DNA from 3 places in the Aliisedimentitalea scapharcae genome. Region 1 is predicted to be linked to each of the others. Evidence: riboswitches for the same ligand, from Rfam matches in the RefSeq annotation. Region 1 holds a riboswitch; each other region holds the start of a gene.

Region 1 (6,235 bases):
TCCGGGGGCCTTGAAGCTGGCAACCCCGGCAAAGATCCGACCGTCGACTTCGGGCAGCACCACATGCATCGCCAGATCGGCAGGGGACAATCCGCGTTCGGCTTCGGCCCAATCCTTGCGCCGGGCGGTTGACAGGGCGACCTGAAACACAGGGCAGCCGACAACCGACAAGGGGGACCCAGATCCATCCGCCGCTTGGGCTGAAAAGGCTGTGGCGTTGATGATCGCAACCGGGTCCAGCGTGGGCAATGTCTCGCGCAACCATCCCGCAGCAGCAGGGGCTTTGAGCGAGGCGGCAAAGACGCCAAAGGCGGCATAGCCACGGTTGCGGAACTCGGCGATCAACGCATCCACCGGTTCGGTATCGGCAGAAGTTAGATAGGAGCGGTAAAAACTGACCAGAACCAACGGTTTGCCGTCCGGATCAACGTCCGGCACGACGCCCCGATCCGGATCATAAAACCCGAACTGCGGCATGGATTTGAGCCCCAGTACCGGCCCGGCATAGAGACCAGCAGCCAGCGCCAACTGGGCCAGCGCCGCCTGTGCTGCCACAGCGCCACCTGCATCGCACAACGCCTGCAATCGGCGTAATGTGGAAACGGGCAGGGTGGACAGTTCGTCCAGGCGTGCATCTTCGCGCCCGTCCGCAGGCAGGATGGCCAGGGCAATGCCCTTGCGCCGTGCCAAATCCTGAAGCGTGGCCAGACCATAGGACCAATAGCTTTCGCCGCCGATCAGACGCACCAGAATGCCCTTGGCCCCCTCCAGCGTCTGTTCGGCATAAACATCCACCGACAGCGGATGTTTCAGTGCTACCAGGTTGGCCAATCGGCACGTGGGCAGTTTGCCATTCGCGCGATGCCAGCCCGCCGCAAAAGCACCCAGGTCACTGTCCGAGAACGACAACACCACCAGGTCCGCAGGGTTTTGCCCCAGATCCTGTGGGGTGTCGGTCTGGTCCAACCCATGGCTTTCGCGAAAGACGACATGCATCGTGCGTCAGGCTCCCAATTCGGCGCGGATCGCCGTTTCGTTGATGTCGTCATGCTCGGCGATCACAACCAATTGGGTCTTGCGGGGCTGACTGCCCCAGGGCTGATCGAACTGGGCCCGAACCCGTTCGCCAACGGCCTGAACCAGCATGCGCATCGGCTTGCCGGTAACAGCGACGTACCCTTTGACCCGCAGGATGTTGCGTTCGCGCGCAAGACGGATGATTGCATCCTGCAACACTTGGGGGTCATCTACTTCGCCCATTTCGACCACTATGGATTCGAAATCGTCATGTTCGTGGTCATGATGGCCATCATGATGGCTGGGGCGGGCGTCCAAATCGTCTTCGGCGGCGGCGTTCAGACCCAGAATCACACGCGGGTCAATCACGCCTTCGCTCATTGGCAGCACCGGCAGCTTGCGCGGGGTTTCCGCATCAATCACGGCGCGTGCCTTGGCAATACCCTCTTCGCCAGCCAGATCCGCCTTGGAGAGCAGTACGATGTCAGCGCAGGAAATCTGATCCTCGAACACCTCGGACAGGGGCGTTTCGTGATCCAGCGACTCATCAGCTTCGCGCTGGGCCTGAACCGCGTCCAAATCCGGAGCGAACTGGCCTTTGGCGACAGCTTCGGCATCGGCCAGAGCAATCACCCCGTCCACGGTGATGCGCGATCGGATCGCGGGCCAATCAAACGCCTTGAGCAACGGTTTGGGCAGAGCCAGACCGGATGTTTCGATCAAGATATGTTCAGGCTGCTCCGGCAGGGCCATCAGCTGTTCGATGGTGGGAATGAAATCATCGGCGACGGTGCAACAAATACAGCCGTTGGCCAGTTCGACAATGCTGTTTTCCGGGCAGTTCTCATCGGCGCAGGATTTCAGGATGTCACCATCCACACCGGCGGTGCCAAATTCATTGACCAGCACGGCCAGACGCTTGCCCTGAGGGTTTTGCATCAGATGCCGGATCAGCGTGGTTTTGCCAGCGCCAAGAAAACCGGTGATGACGGTGACGGGGATCTTGTTGAGGTCGGACATGACTTACTCCTCTGTCGGCATTTCAGCCGGGGGGATACGTGCGATGGATTGTTTGCGAAAGACAACGGGGCGTTCGCGCCAGGGCACCAGCCCGTTGTCGGTATTGGAATAGGCGGTGACGCCGGCAATGATGTCTTCGGCGTGTTGCGCCGGGTCCATATCGCCGTACACATAGGACCAGCGCGCCGGCCCTCCGGTCAGCGCCATGGAACAGCCCCGGGTACAGGCCGACAGGCATTCCACCGGGCGCAAGCGGATATTGTCCGGCAGGTCGAAGGCCTGCAAGGCTTCGTACATTTCGGTGCCCGGGCGTTTGGCTTCCGGGTCGCTCATCTCTCCACGACGGCAGGTCGTGCAGATCGTCAGTGTTACCTGGCCCTTTTCAGCCATCATGGCAGACCTCTTTCGCGCGTTTCGACGACAAGGGAGAGATGGCCAGCAAGGGCGCCATGAGCGGCATGCCCAACAGCCGGACGCGAAACACCCCGTTCGCCCGTTACAGTTCCAGCGCTGGCAGGTCTCCCGGCTTGCGGATTTCGAGAAACCCACGTGGGGCTCTCTGCGGCTGGCCTGCCTTCCCAACCTTGCGGTCAGTGGCCAGGCAACCTCTCCGGTCACGGTCGCGGGGGCGGCTGCGCTTCGGCTTTGGACATTTACATGTCGCGCAGCCTATCGCATTCCCTCTTCGCCTGTCCTAGAACAGGCACCAGCCTTGCCCCCTTGCGGCAAAGGCCTGCCCCTTGTCAAGAGAAGGATGTCCCCCGTGACCGACACGCCAGAAACACCAAGTGATGACGATGCCCGCCACGCGGCGAAAATGGCCAAGAAAAAAGCCGCCCGCGACAGGATGATGGCCACCAAAGACGGTGAAAAAGGGCTGATCATCGTGCATACCGGCCCGGGCAAGGGCAAATCCAGCTCTGGATTTGGCATGATCATGCGCTGCATCGCCCATGAAATGCCCTCGGCTGTGGTGCAATTCATCAAAGGTGGTTGGCAGACCGGGGAGCGCACCCTGATCGAAACGCATTTTTCCGATCTGTGCCAATTCTATGCCATGGGCGAAGGGTTCACTTGGGAAACCCAAGACAAGTCCCGCGATATTGCCGCCGCGCAACGGGGCTGGGAAAAAGCCAAGGAAATGATTCGTAACCCCGAGATACAGATGGTGTTGCTGGACGAAATCAATATCGCGCTGCGCTATGAGTATCTGGATATCAACGAAGTGGTGGAATTTCTGGCCACTGAAAAGCCCGAGATGACCCATGTGGTGTTGACCGGTCGCAATGCCAAGGAAGAGCTGATCCAAATCGCGGATCTGGTCACTGAAATGGCGCTGGTCAAACATCCCTTCCGGGCGGGTGTGAAGGCGCAAAAGGGCGTGGAATTCTGATCTTTGGGTGAGGTCTGATCGGCGGTTCCTTCGGCGCGTCGATCTGGGCAGATCGCGCCGTCGTTTCCTTGACGCTCAGTGTCAGGGCCGACAGGCGGGTGATGTTTCCCACTGAACTGCTCTGCCATAGCTTTGGCAAAGCAGAGGGTTTGTGCCGCTCCCGGTGTGTGGGCCACCGGACTGAAAGTTCTCGGGGGGGGCAGTCTCAGGGCGCTTGTTGCATGTCTGAGCCATTCATCAACGCGGTCGGCGGGGTGTTTCCGATTGCGCTGTGGGGGCGACCTTCGCTGTCGTCGCTACACCACTCCTGGGTTTTGAACCTGCATCGTCCAGGCTCGGGACCCGGTGTGTGCTCAGGTCTTTCGCTCGGAACTTTCTGGTAAACCCTGCGATTGCGGCATTCGTCAGGGTCACACGGACAATGGCGTGACGTGGCTCATTCCAAGGGCAGATCAGCGACCCGGTGTGTCACCCTGGTGATCGCCTCATCCGACATCTTCAAGTGTTTTATCTCGGGCGGCATCTGGTCGGAATATTTTTTGCACCAGTTGTGGAGTGTCACCTCGGCAATTCCGCTCGGTGGCACCGCTCGGCATTGCGCGCGCCATCAGCGTGCAATCCTCCACCTGCTTGGGCAAAAACGTCATCTGTGCATGTGTGACCCTGCCCGGTTGTTGCACCTCTCTGTCTGCCGCGCTCGGAAAAGGCACTGGAAAACTCCAACGTTAGACCGCCCAGTAGTCAGCTATTCAGGTCAGGGCCAGGACCCCCGCACCGATGACCGGTCCGCGCGTCCGCTCGAAGCCGGGCACAGGGCTCCTGCTTCTTTTTGGTTGAAAATACCTGGTCGCTGCCCGTGACAGACAAAGCGACGCCAGTGGTCCGACCGACGTGTTCGATGCCGGCGGTGTGCTCCCGCCCGGAGCTCAGCGCATCGCAGATGCGCCTCCTCCCGTTGGGCCAGGCATCGCGCGGGCAAGCCCACCCGATGCCCGCCGTCCGTCGAGCGCCCGGTTTGTGTGACCTATACTTTGCGACTGGTGCAACTGGCAGCGATGAAGGCGTCGATCTCAGAGACCTGCTGTGGAGAGACCCGCAGCCCCAGCTTGCTACGCCGCCACAAGAAGTCTTCGGCCGTGCGCACCCATTCCTGATCCATGGCCCATTCGAGTTCCCGGGCCGTGATCGTGGCCCCAAAGGACTGTCCCAGATCGCTTTCGGATTTGGCATCGCCCAGAACGATCCGGGCTTCGGTTCCATAGGCCCGGATGAGTCGGCGCGCCCAATAGGGGGTTAGAAACGGATAGCTCTGCTCAAGCGCCTGCACCTGCGCCCCAAACTCGTCCACGCCAAAATCGCCACCTGGCATTGCCACGCCTGCCGTCCAGTTCGACGCGAGATCCGGAAATACCGCCTGGGCCTGTGCCATCGCGGCTTCGGCCAGTTTGCGATAGGTTGTGATCTTGCCTCCGAATACGGTCAGCAAAGGCGCGGCGGCCTGATCCAGATTGAGCACATACTCCCGGGTCGCGGCGGTCGCAGAACTGGCACCGTCGTCATACAGGGGGCGTACCCCTGAATAGGTCCACGTGATGTCATCCCGGCTGATGGGGTGTTCAAAGTACTCTGACGCAAATTTCACCAGATACTCCTGTTCGGCCTCGCTGCAGGTTGGGGCCGTGTCGGGGGAATCATGATCGGCATCGGTGGTTCCAATCAATGTGAAATCTTCTTCATAGGGGATCGCAAAGATGATCCGCCCGTCCGTGCCCTGAAAAAAATAGCACCGGTCATGATCAAACAGCCTGTGGGTCACAATATGGCTGCCGCGCACCAGCCGTACGGTTTCACGGCTTTTGATCCCCAACGGATCCTTCAGGACATCCGCAACCCAGGGGCCGGTGGCATTGACCAGCATGCGGGCGCGGTGCGTCTGGATGGTGCCGGTGGTTTGGTTCTGGACTTTGATCACCCAGAGATCCTGCTCCCGGCTGGCGGACACCACCTTGGACCGTGTCAGAATGTCGGCCCCGCGGGCCTGTGCGTCCCGCGCGTTCAACACGACCAGGCGGGCGTCCTCGACCCAGCAATCAGAATATTCAAAAGCCGTGCTGAATTCGGGTTTCAACACCTGCCCGGCAGGGTCTTGCGTCAGGTCGATCTTGCGGGTGCCTGGCAAGATGCCGCGCTTACCCAGGTGATCATACAGAAAGAGACCCAATCGGATCAACCAGGCCGGTCTGCGCCCCTTCATCCAGGGCATGACCCACGTCAACAAGCGCGAGGTCGGGGTGTCGCTTTCAAACCGCATGTCGCGATGATACGGCAACACAAATCGCATCGGCCATGAGATGTGGGGCATGGCGCGCAGCAGAGTTTCCCGCTCGACCAATGCTTCGCGCACCAGGCGGAATTCAAAGTACTCCAGGTATCTGAGTCCCCCATGAAACAGCTTGGTCGAGGCCGACGATGTAGCCGAGGCCAGGTCATTCATTTCGGCCAGTGTCACGCTCAATCCACGGCCCGCCGCATCGCGGGCAATACCGCAGCCGTTGATGCCACCGCCGATAATGAACAGGTCCTTGATTTCACTTTCAGACATTTTCGGTCCTTTCGGCTTGGGAGGCGACAAGGATCTTGGTGCCAGCAGCGCTGGCGGCTTCGGCGAAATCGGACGGGACGGGGCGGTCGGTAATCACCATGTCCAATTCGGAAATCGCGCAGATTCGTACCGCTGCGGTGCGCGAAAATTTTGACCCGTCACAGACCAAAATGCGTGTGCGGGCATTTTGCAACAGCGCGCGG
Region 2 (6,235 bases), 630 kb from region 1:
TGCCGATGTGATGTGTCATAGGGGTCCTCCCGCAAGGGTGTATTTCTCGGTAATTATGACGAAGGGCAGTATCAGACTGCCTTGGCCACGCGCCGCAATGACAAGGCCTGATCCAGATCGTCGAGAATATCCTCGGGGTCTTCCAACCCAATGGACAGACGCACCAATCCGTCACTGATTCCATGAGCGCTGCGTTCTTCTGGTGAGTAGGTCGAGTGTGTCATTGATGCCGGATGCTGGATCAATGTCTCGGCATCCCCCAAAGATACCGCCCTCTGGATCATTGTGAGACCATTCATCAGGGCCCGCCCCGCTTCGATCCCGCCTTTCATCTCAAAAGCGATCATGCCACCGGGCAAGGACATCTGTTTTTGAGCAACGTCATGTTGCCCAAATGACGGCAGGCCCGGGTAGCTGACCACACCCACATCCGGGTGGCTTTCGAGCCAATTGGCAACCTGAATTGCCGTAGCCGAATGCCGTTCCATCCGCAGCGCCAGCGTCTTGAGACCGCGCTGGACCAGCAAGGCATTAAACGGTGCCATGACGGCCCCTGTCATATCCTTCATGCCAACCAAACGGATCTCGGAAATCTGCTCTGCTGTACCCACGACAAGTCCCGCCACCAGATCTCCGTGCCCGCCCAGATATTTGGTTGCCGAATGCAGCACAATATCCGCGCCGTGATCAATCGGGCGCGTGATGTAGGGCGTCGCATAGGTATTGTCGACGATCACGGTGGCGCCGCTGGCATGCGCGACTCTGGCAACAGTTTCAATGTCCACCAGCCGCATGTTGGGGTTGGCCGGCGTCTCGAAATAAACGATCCGGGTTTTGCTGCTGATGGCCTTGGTAAGGTTCCCCGGGTCGCTCAGATCCACATGGGTAACCTTGATCCCGAACTTGGCCAGCCCATGGTTCATGAATGCAAACGTGCAACCGTAAAGCGTCTTGTCGACGATCAATTCGTCACCGGGGCTGAGCAACGTCCAAAGCGTTGCCGTGATCGCACCCATGCCCGAGGCCAAGGCAAGCCCCGCTTCGGCCCCTTCAAGCGACGCGATGCGCTGTTCCAAAAGGTCAAGCGTGGGGTTCGAAATACGGGAGTAGAAATACCCCTCACGCGCTCCGGCGAAAATCTCGCCGCCTGCTTCGGCGGTCTCGAACGCAAAGGTCGAGGCCAGATGCAATGGGGGGGTCAGCGCACCTTCGTTATCTTTTGGATCATATCCCAGGTGGATGGCACGGGTTGCAAATCCTTGAGTCATTTTGGCTCTCCTTTGTTCTGGTGACTTTACCAAGACGCAAAGAGCAAAAGTCGCCAAATATGGCTTGTTTTTCTCAATCTTTAGCAGATTATGCCAAGAATGGGCAATTTAGATAACAAAGATCGTCAGATCATCCGCGCCCTTCAAAGGAATGGCCGGATTACGAACCAAGATCTCGCCGAGGCGGTCAGCCTCTCCCCATCGCCCTGTCTGCGGCGGGTGAAGAACCTTGAAAAGGCTGGAATTATCCGGGGATACAGTGCCCGGGTGGATGCCAAAGCCTATGGGCTTGCTGTGACGGCCTTTGTGAACGTCCGGCTTGAAAGGCACGACGAGGACACCGTTAATCGCTTTGAAGGCGAAGTCATGCGAATGGATGAAGTGCTCGACTGCCATGTTATGGCTGGCCAAGCGGATTATCAATTGCGCGTCGCCGTGGCCGATCTGGAGCGGTACGAGCACTTCGTCCGCGACAGGTTGCAGCGTATTGGCGGTCTGGCCTCTATCGATACGCGATTTGCCTATGGCGTTGTAAAAGAAGCAGCCGCATTTCCGATTTAGATGAAGCTCCCGAATAAGGTAGCTGTTGATCTACCATGCCACTGCAGCAAGGCTCGGCATTTCATGAAGTGACACGAGCAACGCAATGGTCTTGCAGGATAGGTCGGCTCGCAAAAAAGAACGACCTCTTTAGTGTTATAATCTCTGGCTTAGCATCAGTGACTCTGCACATACGACCATATGCTGCGTTAGCGATCGCGGCAGATGCACAAGTCCGCTTTGTTCGCATAGCAGGCTGTGGTTCAAATCACGGCGAATGGCCGGAGTCCGCCTTTTCTCAAAATCGTGCAGGCAATTCAGCGCTCTGGTCGTGTCTACTTGGGTCTGGGGGAGCGCCCCCTCCCAGTCGAAATGGCAGCAAGCGATCTCAAGACGTGGCTCTCATCTCCAAATTGCAGCAAGGCTCTCAAAACCGGGGTCAGTTGAACAGCTTCTTGGAGACTTGTCGAAACGCAACATCAGAAGGTCCATTCTTTGGCCGAAAACACGGCGACAAATATCCGCCCAATCTATTGTTTTAAAATACTTTACCGTTGTGTGAGATCTGACATTGCGAACTGGCGATCTATCACGCCTGCGGAATCAACGTGGGCCACAGGGAAGCGGAAGCACGAGCAAAAGCCCCCATATGGCCGATTTTGGACAGACCAAAATCCGACGGCACAACGGTCGTACACTTGGTTTTTTCGGGGCCATATACATCCTGCAGACGGGCAACACATTTCGGCGGAATCGTTTCGTCATCGTCAAAGGCAAATAGCGAGACCGGCGCACCTGACCGAGACCAATCAGCGACCGGCAACCCTTGCCCCATTTCTGGCAAGTAACTCTTGGGTTTCGTGCACCACCTGCGCCACTGCCAATAGACACCCGATGGAAGATCCACGTTGAAACCGACCACCCGCCCCGGCAGGTACCCCAGCATCTTCACCAGCATTGGCGCATGTCCAAACCAGAACAACCGGGCAAACAGCTGATAAGGCCAGGGGTGGTCCGTGTGGCGCACCAGGCCGCTGGCGACACCGATCATGCGCTGCACATCCTCAAGCCCGTCTTGCAAAGGCATCAGCATCGCCCCCAGTGAATGTCCCACCACCCAAATTGGCACGCCAGGCAGCAGATCGCGCATGGCATTCCGCGCCGCGGGTTGATCAACCAACGCCCAATCGGACATCGTCGCATCCGAATCTCGCGGGTGCCGCGTAGCCGAAGCCCCAAAATCCGAGTAATCATATGTCAGACAGGCCATATTGCGGTCCGTAACCAACCAACGGGCAAAATGTCGATAAAAGCCATGCGGTGCGCCGGTCGCCGGGTTCAGGACAACGGCGGCAACAGGATCGCCCTTGGGGCGGAACAAGGTGCCGTGCAGGCGTTTTGAACCGGCATCAAAACTGACATCTTGTTCCGTGACATCAGGTTGCAAATCTCGCATCTTCCACCCCGCTTTCGAACTAGACCGTTTGGTCTATTCACTCTCTGGACCAATCGGTCCAGTTCTGTCAAGCTGGCACCATGACTGACGTTACGCCGCCAAAACCGCTATCGACCAAGGATCGCCTGATCCGAGCTGCGGCCAATCTGTTCCGCAACAGGGGCTATCATGGCGTTGGATTGAATGAATTGCTGGTCGAAGCAAAGGCACCCAAAGGATCGCTGTATCACCACTTTCCCAACGGCAAGGCCGACTTAGCGTTGGCATCGGCCACCTGGGCATCCGACCAGATGTTGCGGTTGATCGCCAGCAGTTTTGACCCTGCGGATACATTTGCAGCGGGGGCCACGACTCTGTGTCACAAGCTCGCCAAATTGTTTGATAGCGCCGGAAAGTGGAGCGGTTGCCCGGTCTCTGCAACCCTGTTCGAAGGGCCGGAAAACGAAGATTTTCACACCCACGCAGCACATCTGTTTCAGGGCTGGATTACCGAGGTCGAACAACACGCCCTGCGTCTGGGACAATCCCCCGAACAGGCGCACCGATCAGCCGAGAACCTGTATTTGCTGATGCAGGGTGGCTGGCAATTGGCACGGGTCCAACGCGATTCGGATATCCTGCGCCGCCTCCCAGACCAGATGTGCCACTTCGAATCCGCTTGACGCTGCGGGGTCGCAGGCATTAGCGATGAACCCGATGGTTCCCGCGTTGCTCACGTGGCCGGGATGAAAAGGGAATGTGGTGCGGCCCCGAAAAGGGCCCAGTCCACGACTGCCCCCGCAACTGTAGGCGGCGAGCGACCCCGAATGATCACCACTGCGCCAGATCCGGCGTGGGAAGGATCGGGGAAGTTTTGACCCGCAAGTCAGGAGACCTGCCATCGGAACTGAAACTTGTACCTGGACGGGGTGTCTGGGCAGGGTTCGATGATGGCACAACGCGCCAATACCACATCGCAACACCTGTCAGGTCCACCCGTTCAACTGCGCGGAGGGCGCTATGATCTGGACTGACAAAACGTATTCTTATGCTGCAACCTTGTGCCAGCACACCGGACGCCCTTGTCCGGCAGCTGCGCGGATCGTCAAACGACTGACCCAGGCGGTACATCGCGCCGGAGCAGCCACATCGCCTGATTTTGAAATCGACGGATCTGCGGATGTCCAGGGCTGCGATCGTGTCTGTACGGCGCGTTTTGTGGCGACACAGGACCAGATCCGGTTGTTTTGCGGGGTCTCGGGCGATACCGCGAACGCCACGCTTGATCGCATTGCCGATGCATTGTTTGACATGACCGGTGCGATGGCCTCCCCCGGTGCGGCGCATACACCCTGCGCCATGCTTCAGGCGCGAACCCGACCGGCTCAACCCGCAACGCCCGCTCTCTCGGTGGCGGTTCCCTGACGCCTGTCAGGTCGGAGCGTGGGGCAACCTGCGCTCCCCATACGCCCAATTCATTTGCTCGGTGGTTTCCACCGCACACGGGCGCACTGCGCGCAGCCGGGCCAGTGCATGGGCCGGGACCTCTCCCGATTCAATCATCAACCGCAGCGCAACCATGCCGGACCGGCCACACCCACCCTTGCAATGCACCAGCACGCGCCCCCCACCGACCAGCGCCTTGCGGGCCATATGGCTGATCTCGGGCCAGCGGGCCAGAAAACCGGGGCCCGGCGCACCGAAATCTTCGACCGGAAGATGCGCCCAGCGGCTGGCTGCACGCTGCACGTCCTGCCCCAGGGCCGACGCCCCGACCGCCTCCATTTCCGTATAAGTGGTCATTGAAATCACCAGGCCCGGTCTCCATTCACGAATATGGTTCATATCGGTCTGGTAACACCCCGAAGCCCCTGGCAGCTGGGTGATCGCAAGAATCCCATCTGCGACCGAAATCGCATGGATGACCAGCCCTGTGTGGCCAGCATCCGGGGAACCGTCTTGACTGTCCTGTGCCTGCATGTGTCGCCTCAAGCCTGCTATCGCCTCCTTGGGAGCCAATAGTGCAGCAGCTTTGCGAGATCCCAAAGAGAAATCGGCAGACCGGGCATTTGGCCCCTATGACCGGTGGACGTCACGGGCCTACCGCCGTACCCTGAGCGGCGACCCTGACCTCACGAATCCCGGCGCGAGCATTGCATGACTGATCACACCGCCAGCCAGTACCAAGTGCTGGCCCGCAAATACCGCCCTGAAACCTTTGCCGACCTGGTCGGACAAAGCGCGATGGTGCGCACACTCAAGAATGCCTTTGCTGCGGACCGGATTGCCCAGGCATTCATCATGACCGGGATCCGGGGCACCGGCAAAACCACGACAGCACGGATCATCGCCAAGGGAATGAACTGTATCGGTCCCGATGGGACCGGCGGCCCGACAACCGAACCCTGCGGACAATGCGAACATTGCACGGCGATCATGGAAGGACGCCATGTCGACGTCATGGAAATGGACGCTGCCAGCCGCACCGGTGTGGGCGACATCCGTGAGATCATCGACTCGGTGCGGTATCGCGCGGCCTCGGCTCGCTACAAAATCTATATTATCGACGAAGTTCACATGCTGTCGACCAGTGCGTTCAACGCGCTGCTCAAGACGCTGGAAGAGCCCCCTGCGCATGTGAAGTTCATCTTTGCCACCACCGAAATCCGCAAAGTCCCCGTCACGGTGCTCTCGCGGTGTCAGCGGTTCGACCTGCGTCGCATCGAACCCGAAGACATGATCGCCCTGATGCGCAAGATAGCCGCCGCAGAAAACGCCGAGATCGCAGAAGATGCGTTGGCGTTGATCACGCGGGCCGCCGAAGGTTCGGCCCGAGACGCGACATCGCTTCTGGATCAGGCCATTTCACATGGAGCTGGCGAAACCTCTGCCGATCAGGTCCGGGCCATGCTGGGGCTGGCCGACCGGGGCCGGGTGTTGGACCTGATGGATATGATCCTACGCGGCGATGCTGCCGGGGCGCTTACTGAAC
Region 3 (6,235 bases), 2.0 Mb from region 1:
GGTTCGTTTAGACTGGGCTGGTGGTAGATTGGGTGCCGCAGCGGTCCCTTTTCAGGGGCTGGTTGAATTGGAGAACAGGCGTAGGGCCATTTTACGCCGGGACATTTCTGAAGGGAAAGCAAAGTGAAACGTCTCATCCAGACCGGGTTGATGTTTGGTAACCTGATCCATGTCTCAAGCCCTGCCCTGATCGACCGTTACAATCGGGCACTGGAGCATTTGTCCGGCAAGCAAACCGGGCTTGGCGATTTTCACGTCGACATCTCCGGGTTTTCGCCCGAGATCGCGCAGGAGCTGGGCGATCCGCTGTATCTCAATCCCAATGGGGTCAATCGGCAGTTCATTCTGCTCACACCCGAACAGAAGAATGCGCCGCTGCTGGACGCGAAATTTTCGACCAGCCGGGATATCCTGCAGCAGTTCATCGCGCGCAATCTGGCACAGCTGTTTGCCCTGACCGCCACAGATGCCGTGGCGGGCGAACTGGTCAATTCGGTGTTCAGCGTTGAGACACCTGCGCGCCTGTTCGACATCCGTCAGATCCGGGTCGAGGCCGACACGACCAGGGGAACCATTGCCCAGGCCGATCACCTTGCCGGGCTGGTCGAACGGTTCAAGACCGAAGAGGATGGCTGGTTTGACGATGTATTGATCGCCGAAATGATTGAAACGGCCAAGCAGACCGGTGATGTGTCCCGCAACCCTGTGCACCTGAAGCATGAAACATTCGAGCAGCGCAATTTCTGGACGGCGCATTTCGGCGGGATCTATCTGTTTCAAGGGGTGGACCACCCCGCGATGATCACCAGCGGGCCACGGCCGACAGAGGAGCTGCCGATCAAATACGTCTTTGACATGAGCGACCGAAACCGGATTGCCAAATTTCTGGACTATAATGGGTTGGCCGAACCGGTGGTCAAGGCGCGCGGTGTGGATGGTGCGGCGATCCTGCGCCAAAAGATGGATTTCATTGTCGCGGATACGTTGAGCCGCAAGGGCCTGAATCTGACCGGGCGGTCGCGATCGGATTTGCGGCGGCTGGCGCGGGCGCATGTTGGAGAATTGCCGGTCGAATACGATCTGTTGGCTGCCATGGTCCGTTGGGCGGAAACCGGCGGCGGGTGGCCGCGGGTCAGTTCGGATCACCCCGGGTATTTTTATACGTTGCGCGCTGCGGACACGCCGGATCGGGATCTGGTCAATATGCTTTTGGCAGAGCTATGTCCGTTGGACATCCGCCAATTGTTCATTTGCCACAAACCCCTGTTCTACGAATCCTACAGCACCTGGCCCGAGCCCAAGAAAGCCTATGTTGCAGAGTTTCTGGCCTCGGAATATGCGGTGGACAAGGCGGGCGCGCGCGCGGCACTGTTTGGACATGAACCCGACATGAGCGGCCGCACCCCGGAGCCGCCCCCAAAGCCGGGACGTCGCGATGACCTGATCGACCGCGTCGGTCCCTGGGGTGCTGTAAGGAGACGTTGAGATGTTTGCGCTGTTTCGCCTGCTTGTTGTCCTGCTGTTCATTCAGACGATTGCCTATATCGGGTTGTCGCTCTATTCCCGGTCGGTGCGCAAAGGCAAGCTTGAGGCGCATTGGGACAAGAAGGACGCCATGAAGGGCGACAAGGATATCTTTGTTGAACGCGGGTTGAAACGCTATGATGCCTCGTTTCGCCGCAAGCTTATTCTCGGGGTCTATATCGTGCCGTGGGCGGGTATCGTGGCCTTGATCTATATTCGGAATTTTATGTGAGGACCTCAAACCATGGTCTATATCAAATGGGCGATCATTCTGCTTTTCTGGGGCACCGTCGGGTCAGTCCTGCATTATGCGCTGCCCAGTCATGACACGGTGCGGATCGTCAATACCTATGAAGAACGACAGGAGCTGAACGACTGGACCCGGATGTTTTGGGCGGTTCCGGATGATCAGTCGGTGAACCTGATCAGCCGCGACGTTCAATTCATTCAGGCGGTGAGGCCCAGCAACCGGGCAATTGTCTATCGCAACGAAGATACCGGGTGGGGCTGGCCGTTCTATTTCAAGTTCGACACCGCCAACCTGTATACCGAAGCGAATGACCGGATTTCGACCAAATCGGATCCCGAGTGGGTGTCGGTCATGCATTATGGCTGGCGCAATGAATTCCTGTCGATCTTTCCGAATGCGATTTCGATCAAACCTGTGGCGGGGCCCGATCACAGCCCGGTCAACTGGTTCAATATCGTCTTTCTGACGATTCTCGCTGGCATTGTCTGGGCGATCTGGGTGCGGTGGCGCCGGTTCCGGCAGGCCCGTATTGATCCGATGATCGAGGATGTCGAAGACAGTCTTTATGCGGCGGGGGATGCGATTTCGGAACGCCGGGGCCGGATCCGTCGGTGGCTGGACAGCTGGAAGTCGAAGTAAGCGACCCGATGACAGAGATCCGAACTCAGGTGCAACTGGTGCTGTGCACGACCTGCAAGTCGGCAGCGGACCGGTCGTTTCGCGACGGGTTGCAGGCGGCGCTGGACCTGCGTTGGCCGGGACAGGTTCAGCTGTGCGATCAGGCGTGTCTGAATGGATGTGCCAACCCGACCACGATGGCGTTGCAGGGGGCAGGGCGGGCCACCTATTTCTTTGCAGGTGTTCAGCCCGAGACGGATCGGTCGGATATTCTGGAAACGGTCGGGGTCTATCTGGACGCCCCCCAGGGGTGGATTGAGGATGCGCGCCCTTGTGGTCGGTTGCGCTTTTGCCTGAAGGGGCGGATCGCGGCCCTGTGCTGAGACTGGGCAGCCCCGGGGGGCTCCCGCCCGGTCCAGACGCATCAGAGATGCGCCAGGACCCGTTGGGCCAGGCACCGCCTGACCCGGTAAACCGGCCCAGGCGGTGCCTGATCGCGCGCGACAGACGGCAGCACGGGGCGGCAACGTTGCGGAGTGATCAGTTCTCGATTGTCAGCGTCTGGCTCAAAGGTGTGGCACCCACGGCAAGCATCTTGTGATCATTGCTGTTCAGGGTCACTTTGACCTCGACCTGGCCTTTGGGCAGGGCAGACAGATGCAGCCAATCTGCGTAATAGCGGCCCAGTTTGACGCCATTTATGTAAACGTGGGCATGCCCTTCGCCCTCTACATGTGCGGTCGAGGCGTTTTCAGGTGCAAAGCGGAAATTTTCTGTCTGGATGTTGAGATTCCAGCCAGCGGCAGGATCCTTGTGCACGGCGAGCGTCAGCGTTGGTGCCGCGCCGTCGTCCGCGACAGACACCATTTCGTCGTGGTTGTGGCCGGATCCGTGCCCAGATCCGTTCCCAGAGGTCGCGTCGGCATGTTGTGCTGTTGAGCCGCCGTGCTGGCCGGGGTCGCCATGGTCGTGGCCGTCAAAAGTGATCCCATTTCCGGCGGCAATGGTGAAGCCGATGCCGCCACCAAAAACGAGGCCGATCAGCAGGAGAGGAATGGAGCGATCCATGGTATTTGGTCCTTGGGGTCCGAAAAAATGAGACGAGCGCCCCCAAAGAGTGGCGACGCTCGCAGAGCGATAGGGACCGGCGGTCAAATCCGCGATTTAGGCGGCCTGACCATTGGCCGAGCCTGTGCCTTCGCGTTGCCAGAAGTATCCGGCCAGACATCCGAGCAGAACCCAGGCAACCATGCCAACGCCAAAGGCGCGTGCGGCAAAATGGGCCCCGATTTCCGTTGGGACAGGACCGGTAAACACCGCAGGCTCCGGTGCGCCGATCACATGCGGTGCCAGCAACAGGATCGCAGCAGCCCCCCAGGCGGTCCAGGATTTGCCAAAGGCAATCAACCACATGGCCAGGGTCGCAGTCAGCACCGTGGCGAACCACCAGATCTGGCGGTCACCAACGTCGGCGGCGGCAACACCGGGAACTTCTGGGGCAAGCGAAAACCCGGGTGCGAAATGCACAGCGACAAAGCCCGCGACACCCCACATCAGACCTGTGCGCCCATTGATGGTGGCACCGCGCTCTTCGGCCTGGGACATCAGCGCCACCAGAACCATAGCATAGCCGGAGTAGACAAGCATGGTAAAGACCACGCTCAACCCGTCGCGCACGGCTTCAAAACCGCTCACGTCCTGATGCGCCGACACCGTTGATGACGACCCGAAATGAACCAGATCCCCCCCTTCGTACAGCTCGGCATGCAGCAGAACAGGCTGTACAAAATACAACTGCAGCAGGGCGGTTATCAGCCCTGCTGCAGCACCAGCGAACAACGCGCTGGTCAAAATCCGTGTGAACATCAGCTTAGTGGCAGGGGAAGCCGGTCGCGTGACGCACGTCATGGGCTGCATCGTGCAGGGTCGACGCCTGAACGTGGCCGGTGATCGACACGATGGCCAAACCGATCAGAGCTGCAAAAACAGCAATGCCAAAACCGGCTTTGCTGTGGGACTGGGAAACGGTGGTCGCTTGCGCGTTCATTTTGTCTTCTCCTTGCCGTCGCACCCGACGGTGTTGTACGTTCGTTACCCGGCAGGTCTCCTGGCTCGCGGATCATGGCGCTTTGCCCGCCTTCCCCGATCCAAAAGGATCAAGTGGCAATTGGACAGGCGCTCACCGCTTACAGTCGCGGGGGCGGCTCCGGAATGACAGCGTTGCGGCCGTGACACCGGATTCCCTTTGGCAGCCGAAATCCGGCGCCGGATCATTCAGTGTTAGCGTATCCTCTTGTCCCTTGCAAAGTCCAATTGCGAAGACTCCGGGTCGGGAAGCGACCAAGCGGTTGTTGGCCGTGCCGCAAAGCCAATTCCGCAGGATGTTTTGCGACGTGGAGCGGGTTTTGCGGCGGGCGAGGGCGGGCGATTCTGCCCCCGCGGGCAAGAAACCCGCCGGTCAATCCGCGAACAAATGGTCGGTTTGGGCCAGGCGCAGGGCCTGATCGGGCGGGATGGTCAGGAAGTCCTGGAATTTGCCCGCATTCTCTTCCGGGCTGTCGGACTGGTGAACCCGATAATGGCGGGCAAAGCCGGCATCGCGGATGCGATCGGCCTCGTGCACGATGTCATTGCGGATTGTGGGAAGCAGCCGTTCCAGCGTGGCCTGCGGCGTGCGTTCGCCTGCCAACCCCACACGGTGCGCATGCCCGATCAGATATTCATCGGTGAATTCACATTCCACGTGCAGCATCCGGGTGACGGAGCGGTCCGAAAAGAAGTCGTGCAGCAAGTCCAGATTGGACGGGTCCATGCAGACCAGCAACCGATCAGTTTCATAATATTCAAATAACATGCGCATCAGGGCGCGCCGATGCCGGGTCCGTTTTTCCAGCGACGACTGGATACCCCCAAGATCGGGGAGAGGGGTGCCTTCTTCGTTGAACAGGTATTCAATGCAGGGAATGTTGGTCACATGACGGATTTGTTCCAGGATCCGTTTGGAGACATGCCATTTCTTGCACACGACGATCAGGAGTTCGCGTTCACGCCCAAGCGTGCTTTCCGTTTCCCAGAACCGCATGGCAAACCGGCGTCCGATCCGCCCCTTGCCGGACAGGAATTTATACAGGCTGCGGCCTTCGTTCGAAATCTGGAAATCGACATCATGCGCCGCATACAGTCGCCCGAGTCGGGCCTTGAGCTCGACCGCTTCGGGGCTGATCTTGCGCGCGAACAGGAAATCCTGGCTGAGCAGCAAGTCATAGTGATCATTATGGAAATTCACCGGCATTCCATAGTCGGTGAACATCAGGAACGTCAGTGTGCGCGCCTGGACTTCGGTTTCTGGTACCAGATGGCGTACAAGCGTCTGAAAAAACGTCTCATCCGGAATCCAGGTTGTGCGAAAGAAACGCATGACGTCTTTTCTGGTGCGGGTGAATTCGAGAATCCATTCGACCGTGCGCCGACGCAGGCACCACCATTGGGATCCGATTTGCACCTGGATATCATGCGGGATCTCGCGCGAAACACCCAATCGTTTTTGCAGATTGAATGCGGCATAGAACAGTTTCTTGTGCGTGCGTTCATTGAAGTAATGGCGATAGGTCAGCCGTTCTTCCTTGATCCCGGTCTTTATCCAGTCGCTTTCGAAAAAATCGAAACTCTCGATAAAGTCGTAATCGTTGCTGTCCAGAAAATGATGCGCATATTCTGCGGTCTTGATTGCCATGCAATCGCCGGACAACATGTAGAAATGGGTCGCACGGGGGAATTCCTCGACGGCCGCCTCTACGGCATAAAGCGTCGCTTGAACCAGGGACCATGCCCCCCAGCCGCATT

What was found. A riboswitch is a leader RNA that binds a small molecule or an ion and turns the genes downstream of it on or off. The one in region 1 is predicted to bind cobalamin.
Region 2: another riboswitch for cobalamin. It lies ahead of QEZ52_RS04060 (hypothetical protein); the one in region 1 lies ahead of QEZ52_RS07020 (DUF1636 family protein).
Region 3: another riboswitch for cobalamin. It lies ahead of QEZ52_RS18185 (CbtB domain-containing protein); the one in region 1 lies ahead of QEZ52_RS07020 (DUF1636 family protein).

What each region holds. Positions count from the first base shown of each region.
Region 1 covers NZ_CP123584.1:1,493,131-1,499,365, forward strand. The annotation lists gene cobN (cobaltochelatase subunit CobN) at 1-996, opposite strand, end outside; gene cobW (cobalamin biosynthesis protein CobW) at 1,003-2,037, opposite strand; gene QEZ52_RS07020 (DUF1636 family protein) at 2,041-2,430, opposite strand; cobalamin riboswitch at 2,532-2,763, opposite strand; gene cobO (cob(I)yrinic acid a,c-diamide adenosyltransferase) at 2,792-3,430, shown strand; gene glpD (glycerol-3-phosphate dehydrogenase) at 4,455-6,032, opposite strand; gene QEZ52_RS07035 (DeoR/GlpR family DNA-binding transcription regulator) at 6,025-6,235, opposite strand, start outside.
Region 2 covers NZ_CP123584.1:866,387-872,621, reverse strand. The annotation lists gene QEZ52_RS04085 (glycine cleavage T C-terminal barrel domain-containing protein) at 1-19, opposite strand, end outside; gene QEZ52_RS04080 (methionine gamma-lyase) at 72-1,268, opposite strand; gene QEZ52_RS04075 (Lrp/AsnC family transcriptional regulator) at 1,359-1,829, shown strand; gene QEZ52_RS04070 (alpha/beta fold hydrolase) at 2,398-3,264, opposite strand; gene QEZ52_RS04065 (TetR/AcrR family transcriptional regulator) at 3,345-3,926, shown strand; cobalamin riboswitch at 3,945-4,161, shown strand; gene QEZ52_RS04060 (hypothetical protein) at 4,264-4,668, shown strand; gene QEZ52_RS04055 (protein-tyrosine phosphatase family protein) at 4,675-5,223, opposite strand; gene QEZ52_RS04050 (DNA polymerase III subunit gamma/tau) at 5,401-6,235, shown strand, end outside.
Region 3 covers NZ_CP123584.1:3,913,251-3,919,485, reverse strand. The annotation lists gene QEZ52_RS18215 (DUF6638 family protein) at 124-1,485, shown strand; gene QEZ52_RS18210 (hypothetical protein) at 1,487-1,756, shown strand; gene QEZ52_RS18205 (DUF1523 family protein) at 1,769-2,413, shown strand; gene QEZ52_RS18200 (DUF1636 family protein) at 2,386-2,775, shown strand; gene QEZ52_RS18195 (hypothetical protein) at 2,933-3,460, opposite strand; gene QEZ52_RS18190 (CbtA family protein) at 3,557-4,258, opposite strand; gene QEZ52_RS18185 (CbtB domain-containing protein) at 4,263-4,439, opposite strand; cobalamin riboswitch at 4,472-4,677, opposite strand; gene QEZ52_RS18180 (DUF5928 domain-containing protein) at 4,851-6,235, opposite strand, start outside.